Regions from separate parts of the Fictibacillus marinisediminis genome, predicted to be linked through region 2. Evidence: riboswitches for the same ligand, from Rfam matches in the RefSeq annotation. Region 2 holds a riboswitch; the other holds the start of a gene.
The links. Region 2 has a riboswitch for thiamine pyrophosphate ahead of thiC (phosphomethylpyrimidine synthase ThiC). Riboswitches for the same ligand answer to the same signal wherever they lie in the genome.
Positions count from the first base shown of each region.

Region 1: another riboswitch for thiamine pyrophosphate. It lies ahead of thiT (energy-coupled thiamine transporter ThiT); the one in region 2 lies ahead of thiC (phosphomethylpyrimidine synthase ThiC).

Region 1 is NZ_JAIWJX010000002.1:1,876,838-1,882,604, forward strand. Features, by position in the region: gene pknB (Stk1 family PASTA domain-containing Ser/Thr kinase) at 1-852, shown strand, start outside; gene rsgA (ribosome small subunit-dependent GTPase A) at 842-1,735, shown strand; gene rpe (ribulose-phosphate 3-epimerase) at 1,737-2,384, shown strand; TPP riboswitch at 2,409-2,516, shown strand; gene thiT (energy-coupled thiamine transporter ThiT) at 2,590-3,162, shown strand; gene LCY76_RS10170 (thiamine diphosphokinase) at 3,159-3,800, shown strand; gene spoVM (stage V sporulation protein SpoVM) at 3,899-3,979, shown strand; gene rpmB (50S ribosomal protein L28) at 4,129-4,317, opposite strand; gene LCY76_RS10185 (Asp23/Gls24 family envelope stress response protein) at 4,549-4,911, shown strand; gene LCY76_RS10190 (DAK2 domain-containing protein) at 4,927-5,767, shown strand, end outside.
Region 2 is NZ_JAIWJX010000002.1:1,047,335-1,053,101, forward strand. Features, by position in the region: gene LCY76_RS05785 (SDR family oxidoreductase) at 1-362, shown strand, start outside; gene LCY76_RS05790 (hypothetical protein) at 633-836, shown strand; gene LCY76_RS05795 (DinB family protein) at 936-1,406, shown strand; gene LCY76_RS05800 (hypothetical protein) at 1,519-1,659, opposite strand; gene LCY76_RS05805 (glycosyltransferase family 2 protein) at 1,809-3,164, opposite strand; TPP riboswitch at 3,372-3,483, shown strand; gene thiC (phosphomethylpyrimidine synthase ThiC) at 3,604-5,367, shown strand; gene LCY76_RS05815 (hypothetical protein) at 5,651-5,767, shown strand, end outside.

The DNA of each region.
Region 1 (5,767 bases), 830 kb from region 2:
AAAGAGCGCTACGATGAAGATGTGGAACAGGGGAAAATTATAAAACAGGATCCTGATCCCCATTCTATGGTTAAAGAAGGCAGCACGGTTACACTTTTTGTTTCTAAAGGCTTTAAGAAAGTGGACATGCTGGATCTTACCGGAATGAGTGAAGATGCTGCACGAGACCTCTTAAACGAAAGAGGCTACGATAGCAAGAACATTGAGACCATACCGGTGGAATCAGAGGAAACGCCTGAGGGTGAGGTCGTCTCACAGAGCCCGGATAAAGGGGAAAAAGTCAATCCGAGCGAAATACAGGTGATTCTTCGTGTCAGTACTGGCCCGCCTTCGATTCAGCTTGAGAACTTATCAAATTCCTCGAAAGAAGATGTTGAGAAATACATCTCGCAGGAAGGGCTTAATGTCAACTTTACAAAAGAGTACTCTGATACCGTAGAAGAAGGAAAGGTCATCTCGCAAAAACCTTCACCTTATACGAATGTCAAAAAAGGTTCTACGGTTGATGTCGTTATTTCAAAAGGCAAAAAACCAGAACCGAAGCCCAAACCAAAGCCTGATGTTCAGGAAGACATCACATTTAATAATAAAATAACAGTTGAAGTTTCAAAGGGTGATGAGAATAAACAGTTCCAGGTCAGAATTGTTTACAGCGATGCCAAAGAGGAAAATGCTGTTTTCGTAGAAGAAGAAATTTCCCAGACGAAAGAGTATATGGTGCCTTTGACCGTCTCGCCGGACCATGATGCTTCCTATACCGTTTATTTAAATGGGAAAGAGCAGGCATCAAAAACATTTAATTATCAAGATGCGAAGGAAGGTAAATTCAAAGGAGCGAACAATGGACAATAAGACTGAAGGCAGAATTATTAAATCAGTCGCAGGATTCTATTATGTACAATACAATGACAAAGTCTTTCAATGCAGAGGCCGTGGCAATTTCCGTAAAAAGAAAATTACGCCTGTGGTCGGAGATTGGGTCGTATTTGAATCCTCCAACCCGACAGACGGATACATTATGGATGTTAAGGAAAGAAAGAACGAGTTAAACCGGCCGCCAATTTCAAATGTTGACCAGGCAATTCTCGTTTTCTCTGCCGTCCGGCCGGAATTTTCAAGTTCACTGCTGGACCGTTTTCTTGTTCATATCGAAGACAATGGCATTCAGCCGGTGATCTGCTTTACGAAGATGGATTTGATTGAAAGTGCAGAGTATCAGAAGGAAATCGAAAATTACATCGCTGCTTATAAGAAGCTCGGATATGAGGTCATTCCAACCTCTGCGATGTCGCTGGCCGGTATGGAAGACATCAAACCGATATTTAAAGGAAAAACGAGCGTCTTCGCAGGACAGTCCGGGGTAGGGAAGTCGTCTCTCTTGAATGCGCTGATGCCTGAACTCATGCTGGAGACGAATGACATATCAGATCATCTTGGACGCGGAAAGCATACAACGAGGCATGTTGAACTCCTTCCTTTTGAAGGGGGCTTGATCGCAGACACTCCTGGATTCAGCTCATTGGACTTTGTAGAAATTGAAACCGAAGAGCTCTCCTACAACTTCCCTGAGATGAAACAGAGGGTATCACAATGCAAGTTTCGCGGCTGCACTCACAGCTCTGAACCGAAATGCGCAGTAAAAAAAGCAGTGGAAGAGGGAGAGATCCCATCGTTCCGCTATGATCATTATCTTGAATTTTTGCAGGAAATCAAGGATCAAAAACGGAGGTACTAACATGATAAAAGTTGCGCCTTCCATTCTTTCCGCAGACTTTTCAAAGCTCGGTGAAGAAATTAAGGCAGTGGAAGAAAACGGTGCTGATTATATCCATATCGATGTGATGGATGGGCATTTTGTGCCGAATATTACGATGGGGCCTTTAGTCGTTAAAGCCATCAGGCCGCTCACTGAACTGACATTTGATGTACATTTAATGATTGAAAACCCTGACCGGTATATCCCGGAGTTTGCAAAAGCAGGTGCTGATATCATTACTGTTCATGTTGAAGCATGTCCGCACCTTCATCGGACCATTCAATTAATTAAAGAGCAGGGAAAAAAGGCAGGGGTCGTATTAAATCCTGCTACTCCTGTTGAAACCATTCAGCATATTTTGGCTGATATAGACCTTGTGCTCATCATGTCTGTAAATCCAGGCTTTGGTGGACAATCCTTCATACACACTGTGCTTCCTAAGATTGAAGTATTATCTGCGAGGATCAAGGAGCAGGGCTTGAACGTTGAAATTGAGGTAGACGGCGGCGTGAACGCAGAGACTGCCCGTCTTTGTGAGAAAGCTGGAGCTACCGTATTAGTAGCGGGATCAGCCATTTATGGGCAAAAAGACATAAAGGGTGCAATCCGTACCATTCGTGGTGTATAATATATAATAAGTATAATTGAAAAAAGTAACCACAGGGGGAGTCCCAAACAGGGGCTGAGAGGGGAGTACACTCCCGACCCTTTGAACCTGAAGCAGGATCATGCCTGCGTAGGAATGTGGAGTCGCAGTTGTTAACGATAAGCAACCGTCATTCACATGCCGGTTGCTTTTTTCTTTTTATTAAAGATGTTTGGGGGAGATTGATTTGAGTAAAAAAATTATGTTTTTGACTGAAGTGGCGATGATGTCAGCGTTGGCCATCATACTTAGTTTTGTTCAATTTAAAGGGCTTTGGGCAAATGGAGGCTCAGTTTCATTGGAGATGCTGCCAATCTTTTTAATGGCATTCCGCCGAGGGGTCCCTGGTGGAGTATTAACTGGTCTGATTGTCGGGATGGTAAAGATCCTGGTTGATGGAACCGCAGGATACAATCCCGCAGGTTTGATCCTGGATTACCCTCTCGCGTTCCTATTGGCTGGATTTGCCGGGGTGTTTAAAGTCAGTTCGGAAAGCCAATCTAAAAGGAGGATCTCAGCGATTGTGGCAGGCATCGCCTTCGGAAGCCTGCTCCGTTTGGCCTCCCATGTTGTATCAGGAGTCATATTCTTTGCATCATACGCCCCAAAAGGCATGAACCCTGTGCTGTACTCCATTGTGTATAATGCTTCATACATGATCCCGGTTGCTTTGATCACTGCAGCTGCTTTTATTTTCTTGACAAAAACAGCACCGCGGCTGCTGCATAGGACCGATCCAAGAGTTGTTAACGCGGCATGAAAATTATCATTTTAGCAGGAGGTCCGGAAGAAAGGCAGCCGGACCTCTCTTTATTTGCCGGCGAAAAGGCAGTCTGGGCAGGTGTTGACCGCGGCGTATTCTACTTGTTGAAAAAAGGAATCATACCCGGCTGTGTATTTGGAGATTTCGATTCTGTGAACAGCAGTGAGCGTGAATGGATGGCTTCATTTAACCTTCCTTCTTTTGAGTATGACAGTGAAAAGGATAAAACTGATCTAGAGCTGGCCCTTGAATGGGCACTGGGGCAAAAACCGGAACAGATCCTGCTGCTGGGTGTTACGGGCGGGCGCCTGGATCATGAACTGGCCAATATCCAATTGCTCCTTCATGGACTCGAAGCCGGAATTAACATTGAAATATGGGACAGGCAGAATAAGATTGCCTTATCAGCACCAGGACCGCATATCATACAACAAGAGCCTGAGTTCTCTTATGTCTCTTTCCTTCCATTTAACGGGCCTGTTACCGGCCTGACTCTGACAGGGTTCAAATATCCGCTTCAGGATCAATACTTGCCGATGGGTTCTACTCTCTGCATTTCCAATGAGCTTGTAAATAAAAGTGGTACTTATTCATTCTCGGGCGGCATATTAATGTTGGTAAAGAGCCATGATTAATATTTTATGCGTCGGGCCGCATGGTACTATTTTTATAAAAGCGAATATATTTATTAGGGAATGTCTTATTTTTTCAAAGGGCCTGGAGGAGGGGTATGATGAAATTTTACACCATTAAACTGCCTAGGTTTTTAGGAGGATTTGTACGTGCGGTTTTAGGTTCATTTAAAAAAGGATAATCACTTCCATCCAAAAGAAAAAAGCACCCATCAAGGGTGCTTTTTTCTTTTCAAGAAGTGTTGTCCCGTTCCAGCGCTTGTCGGACCTTGCAGCCCGCTTGCGCTTTTCCAAATAAAAAACAACGGGGATGCCGTTGTTTTAAGAGCGATTAAACGCGTTCAACTTTTCCGGATTTAAGGGCACGTGCAGAAACATAAACACGTTTAGGCTTCCCGTCAACCAAGATGCGGACTTTTTGAACGTTTACTCCCCAGCTCTTTTTAGATTTGTTCAATGCGTGGGAACGCTTGTTTCCTGTTTTAGGTCCTTTACCAGTAACGTAACATTTGCGTGACATAATTGTACCTCCTTTATAACAGTAAAACTGTATCATATCAGTCGTATGTTAAATACTAACCTATAGTAGCATGACCACTTAAGAAAAGCAACAAATGATTTTTCGTATTTCAAGTAAAAAGGCTTGACATGGCTTTGTGACTATTGTCAAATGGAGTTGTCCTTTCATAAAACTTAATTTTATAGTAAAATGAGGTTTAGCCATAATTGATTGATTAAAGGGGGATTCATCATGTCCATCGAAATGAAGAATAAATACGGCCAGATTGACATTTCTACGGAAGTGATCGCTACTATTGCTGGCGGCGCTGCTATTGATTGCTACGGTATTGTAGGCATGGCTTCCAGGAAGCAGTTAAAGGATGGTATTACCGAACTTTTAGGACGTGACAACTTCTCCCGGGGGATTGTGGTTCGGCAAGAAGAAGATGAAGTACATATTGATATGTATATTATTGTAAGCTACGGAACAAAGATTTCTGAAGTAGCCCATAATGTACAGACAAAAGTGAAATATACCCTCGATCAAATGCTGGGTCTCTCTGTAGATTCTGTTAACATTTTTGTTCAGGGTGTCAGGGTGACAACCCCTTAGTTAGGAGGAAAGTTCGTGTCTTTAACAGTTTTAGACGGTAAAAAGTTTGCGGCTATGGTTGCATTGGGAGCCGCAAACTTATCAAAAAACGCAGCAATGGTAGATGCACTTAATGTTTTTCCTGTGCCGGACGGGGATACAGGAACCAACATGAACCTTACGATTACTTCTGGTGCAAAAGAAGTTCAAAACAACATAATTCCCGATATCAGTAAAGTCGCGAGCTCTTTTTCCCGAGGCTTGCTCATGGGGGCAAGAGGCAACTCCGGGGTTATATTATCCCAGCTTTTCCGTGGTTTTTCAAAATCAATCGAAGGAAAAGAAACCATTACTTCGGCTGACTTTGCAAGAGCATTTGAGAACGGAGTAGAAACAGCCTATAAGGCTGTGATGAAGCCCATCGAGGGAACCATTCTTACGGTGGCTAAAGATGCGGCAAAACGTGCTGTTAAGGCGGCTAAAAAAAGTGATGATATCCTTTTCGTCATGTACGAAGTTGTAACGGAAGCCAAAGCTTCCCTAGACAGAACTCCTGACTTGCTTCCGGTTTTGAAAGAAGTAGGCGTTGTTGATTCAGGCGGGCAAGGGCTTCTGACGGTTTATGAAGGCTTTCTGTCCGCACTGGAAGGAAAGGACCTTCCTGAAATTTCTCCGCAAGGGCCTTCTATGAAGGAAATGGTTAATGCCGAGCACCATAAAGCACAGCTTCATATGAAAACCGAAGATATCCATTTCGGATACTGTACAGAGTTTATGGTGAAATTCGAACCTGAGAAATTAAAGAAGGCGCCTTTCATTGAGGAAGCATTCCGTAATGAATTAAACGAGCATGGCGATTCTTTGCTTGTTGTTGCCG
Region 2 (5,767 bases):
ACATAATGGAAGAAGCTGAAAAACAAAAGGTGAGAAGGTTTATTATGCTGAGCAGTATGGGAGCAGGAACTCCTGAGAAAGGACCGGAAGAGCTACAGCATTATTTAGAGATGAAAGGGGAAGCGGATGACCGGCTTGAATCCAGCAGGCTCCATTATACGATCGTCAGGCCAGGTGCGCTCACCGATGAACAAGGAACAGGCAAAATTAATATTGGTCAGAACTTGGGGAGTGGGAGTATTGCCCGCGCCGATGTGGCCAAAGTGATAGTAGCATCCCTGGATCTTGAAAATGCAAATCATAAAATCTTTGAAATTCTTGAGGGTGATCAGCAAGTAGCTGATGCTTTAAAATCACTGTAAAATGCATTTATGAATGTGCGAAAGCCGGCCAGCATGGCCGGCTTTTTTAATTACAAAATAAGAAAAATTCAACAAATTGTTTTTGGAACTGGATGAGCTGAAGGACATTGCCCAGGACTATGCTGCTTCTGACTGGAACCTTCAGCTCAAGAAAATTTTATAATGAACTGTTGAATACAATTTTAAAAAGAGATGCAGTTGCCGCAGGGAGGCTTACGAAGCAAATATTGGAGGACCGTTTGCGAATGTGGAAAACAGGAGAGTGAAAAGATGAAGAGTAAGGGATTGTATCAGGAATTTTTCCTGCATTTTGACATTTTGGTCATGGCATTGAATATGTTTGGAATGGCGGTCTTTGTAGTGGCGTCCGGTATTTGTTGGCTGGCGGTTCTCTGCTTTCTTCTGGGGCTTGTTGCCTTTATGTTCAGTGAATATTTAAAGGGTAGAAATGAGTCAAACAGCAAGGGATCTTGAAAAAAGAGCGTAATTGAGCCAAACTTTTTAATCTGCTTTTTTAGTGGATTTTTTGTTACAGTAGAAAAGAAGATAAAGATATTTGAGGAGATGATCATAATGAATCAGTACCTTTACAAGCAGTTTGAAATGACAAGAGGATTTTTTCTGAAAAATGCCAGCGCAGTTCCCGCTGAAATGGCTGATGTTCAGCCGGAAGGATTCAACAATACCATCCACTGGCACATCGGACATGTCTTAACCGTAACTGAGCAGTTTCTTTTCGGTTTTCCGAAAAAGTCAGCTCATCTGCCCGAAAACTATGTAGAATTGTTTGGCAAAGGAACAAAGCCGGCAGACTGGAAGGGAAATGTTCCATCCGTTGAAGAACTGGTCACTCAGCTGCAGGATCAGCTCGTACGAATTAAAGACATCCCGGAAGAAGCACTGGATGAAAAATTGAAAAAGCCGTTCCTTGGTCTGGAAACATTCCGTGAACTAGCAAACATGGCTGTTTTTCATGAATCCAATCATTTGGGACAGCTGCATGCGATCAAACTTCTTATTGAACGTACGGTCGTTAAAAACTAAGAAAACCCAGAGAGCAAAAAACGGCTCTCTGGGTTTTTTATGGATGGAATTTCAAACACAGACACAAGTGAAAAGTAAAGAACGAAACAGTGTTCATCATGAACAAATGAAATTATGAATGAATCACTGAATGCAGAAAATCGATATCATTTTTTATCTGTTCTTTCAGAAATCGGTCTCTGCAACGTAAATATTCATCCGTAAGCATGGCGATTTCCTTCATGAACAGCATAACCTCTGTTTTTTTTAGCATAAGTTAACCCTGCCCTGCACGTTTAGAATATGGAACAATTCTTCCTGATACTTTATTCCTCTTTATCAGTCAAAATAAACTAATATGTGCTAATTTTTTTGCCTCGTTCACAAATCTTTCAAGAAAACCACATTTGGGATAAAGCGTATTTATGCGGCAGGACGGGAGTCTGCCTGGTATTCACGGCCTGTTCTAGATACTTTATTCCAGTCCCGATTGAAGAAATAGGCGATGCTTCCATAAGCAACACATACCATTGTCACTATCCTGAAAATAAAGATATCAAAAAGAATAGTTGCTAAAAGGGGGTATGTGTCTTTTTCCTGAAAAGCGTAGCCATGATATTCTCCCATTCCGATGGCCACCATATCGTATACAAGGCCGAAAATAAAGATGTACAAAACATAGATGAGTACATATTCAAGAGCGGACGAGTGCAGGGCGAATCCGTCAACGACAAAGATACTGGTCATAAAATAAACCGCGAGTGTACCGGAAATAAAAGCTTCAAAAATATAGAAAAAGGAAACAGAGCTCGTAAACAGATTTTTTCCAAGGAATGATCTGAAATGAATGACACAGTCAATGAATGCTTTTTGCCAGCGGACCCGCTGTTTGAACAGATCCCATAGGTTTTCAGGAAGCTCGGTATAGCATACGGCATCAGGTATGAAAGTAACCTTTTTGTTCTTATCACCAGAAATGTGGCGCTGAATCTTTAGAGTGATATCGATGTCTTCTCCAATCGTCGTCCGATAGCCGCCGACGTTGAGCAGCACCTGCTTTCTGAAAATACCAAATGCACCTGAAATGATTGAGAGCGCTCCAAACCTTGCATGGGAGACCTTCGTAATGTAGAAGGCCCGGAGGAAATCAAGCGCCTGTGCTCGAATCAGCAGGTTCGTCCCACGTAATGTCAGTCCTGAGGATGGATTCTTCGTTTTTGTCTGAAGCACATGAACCATGCCGCCAGCAGCGACCACATTTTGCTCTTCGAAAGTTTCATTGATGGCCGGCAGGGAATGGTCTGTCATGATGGTGTCTGCATCAAGTGTTACAACAAGTTCATTGCTAGAATACTCAATGCCTGCATTGAGCGCATCAGCCTTTCCGCCGTTCGTTTTATCAAGCACATAAATATTCGGATAAAGCTCGGACTTGTAAAATTCGATCACTTTCTTATGTTTTAGCTGATTGAGCGGGAGTTTTGAGCTTTCTTTTAGTTGTAATAGCTCATTAAGTTTTCCAAGTGTAGCGTCAGTTGAACCGTCATTAATATAAATGATATCTAACGAAGAATAGGTTAATGTTTTCATGTTTTCAACGGATGTTGCAATGATTTTCTCCTCATTGTAACAAGGAATGAGTATACTGACACTTTTTTCAAAAATCGGTTTTGGCCGATACCGTTTTTTCCTTTTTTTAAATAAGGGAAGGCAGTTAAAGGAATGAATGATTGGAAAAGCGATAGAAAGAGAGAAGAAAAAAAGTACTGCATATTCCACTATGATTGACCTCCTTTTATGCTTCGTTAAAGTAAATCATGACCAAAACACCTTTTCAATGGCAAACAAACAAGTTGAACTTTTCTGTCAATTGAAAGCCTATACATATTTTGGCGGCTAAACGACTACAGTGAATATATACCTGTGCCAAAAGACGGATTGTGCATGAAAAGCAGAGAAGCTATGATTACGTTGAAAACAGAATACGTTTTCTGCTAGGGGAGCCCGTCAGCCGGGCTGAGAGAAGAGAGAATAAGCTCTTTGACCCTTTGAACCTGATCTGGGTTATACCAGCGTAGGGAAGTAGGAGTCGAAGTCATATATACATATCGTATATTTTTCTTTGTCTATCCTATCGGGTTCTTCTTACTAGAACCCGATTTTTTTTATGCTGTGTGTAACTTTGGACTCAATTTTATAAAAATGAGGAGGAAGTTGCATGAACGTTCAAAATGAAAATCAAGTTTTGCTTAAATCACAGTTTCCAAACAGCTCAAAGGTGTATAAGACAGGATCCCGTCCGGACGTCAGGGTGCCAATGAGAAGAGTCAGTCTTTCGGAAACACGGAAAGCTGGAGGAGCCGAAGAGAATCCGCCTGTCGTACTCTATGATACGAGCGGTCCTTACACCGATCCGGCATATGAGGCAGATGTGAAAAAAGGCCTGCCTTTGCTGAGGAAAAAATGGGTGAAAGACCGGGACGATACAGAACAATATGAAGGCCGCTCGGTAAAACCTGAAGACAATGGCTACAGAAAACAGTTTCAGGAGTCGTATGTTTTTCGTCCTTTTAAGCCGATGCGGGCAAAAAGTAGCGGAAATGTTACTCAGATGCATTATGCGAAAAAAGGGATCATCACGCCTGAAATGGAATTCATTGCGATCCGGGAGGGGCTTGAAGCCGATTTTGTTCGAAGCGAAGTGGCGAGTGGGAGGGCCATCATCCCTGCCAACATCAATCACCTGGAACTGGAACCGATGATTATCGGAAAGAACTTTCATGTGAAGATCAACGCGAACATCGGAAACTCTGCTGTGACTTCGTCTATTGAGGAAGAGGTTGAAAAAATGACATGGGCTACCTACTGGGGAGCGGATACGATCATGGATCTGTCTACAGGAAAAGACATCCATACGACCAGAGAGTGGATCATCAGAAACTCTCCGGTCCCTGTGGGCACCGTTCCGATCTATCAGGCGCTTGAGAAAGTGAACGGGATAGCGGAGGATTTATCCTGGGAAGTCTACCGTGATACACTCATCGAACAGGCCGAGCAGGGAGTCGATTATTTTACGATTCATGCCGGTGTGTTGCTGCGGTACGTGCCATTAACGATCAATCGGGTCACGGGCATCGTTTCACGGGGCGGATCCATCATGGCGCAATGGTGTCTCGCTTACCATCAGGAAAACTTTTTATATACTCATTTCGAGGACATCTGCGAAATCTGTAAAGCGTATGACATCTCCGTCTCATTGGGTGATGGATTACGGCCCGGCTCGATTGCGGACGCCAATGACGAGGCACAGTTTGCAGAACTGGAAACGTTGGGAGAGCTCACAAAGATCGCCTGGAAACATGATGTGCAGGTCATGATCGAAGGGCCGGGGCATGTGCCGATGCATCAGATCAAGGAGAACGTAGATAAGCAAATGGAGATCTGCCATGAGGCGCCCTTCTATACACTAGGACCTCTGACGACAGACATTGCGCCTGGGTACGACCACATCACTTCCGCAATTGGGGCAGCTATGATTGGATGGTTCGGAACGGCGATGCTTTGCTATGTGACGCCGAAGGAACATTTGGGGCTGCCAAACAAGGATGATGTCAGGGAGGGTGTGATCGCATATAAAATCGCTGCCCATGCAGCAGATTTGGCAAAAGGCCATCCAGGAGCATTGAAGAGGGATAATGCACTCTCAAAAGCTAGATTTGAATTCAGATGGGAAGATCAGTTTAATCTTTCATTGGATCCTGAGAAGGCAAGGGGTTATCACGATGAAACCCTCCCTTCACAAGGAGCAAAAACCGCTCATTTTTGTTCCATGTGCGGACCGAAATTCTGCTCTATGAGAATTTCACATGATCTAAGAAATATGTCTGCACAAGAACTTTCGGGTCAGGAAAAAGATGTGAAGGAAGGAATGCGGGAAAAAGCCAAGGAATTTCATGACAATGGCTCGAATATCTATTCATGAGCACCATTTCTATCCTTCGTGAAAGAATTGCTCTGCTGGAAATGCAGCTGCAGGAGATTCAGAGAAAATGCCGCCACGTATTTCTCGAAACCTCAGACTCCGATGTACGCATCTGTGTGAGATGCAGCTATACAGAAAAAATCCTGTACAGGTTCCCTGTAGAAAGAGCAGTGGTGCCTGACAGCATTTACACGCATAAACGGTGCCTGGCACCCAAATAAAGCATAGAAAACACCGCTCTTTGGCAATGATAAGGAAAAGGAAGATTCAGGGAGGATTTATATTGGGTACAAATTGGCTGCAGACTACATTAAACTGGACTGAGCAAAGAGTGGGGCAAGCTTCTGATGGATTCAGGGAGATCCTCGGAAAGATCAAGAACGAGCCGGCGATGACGGTT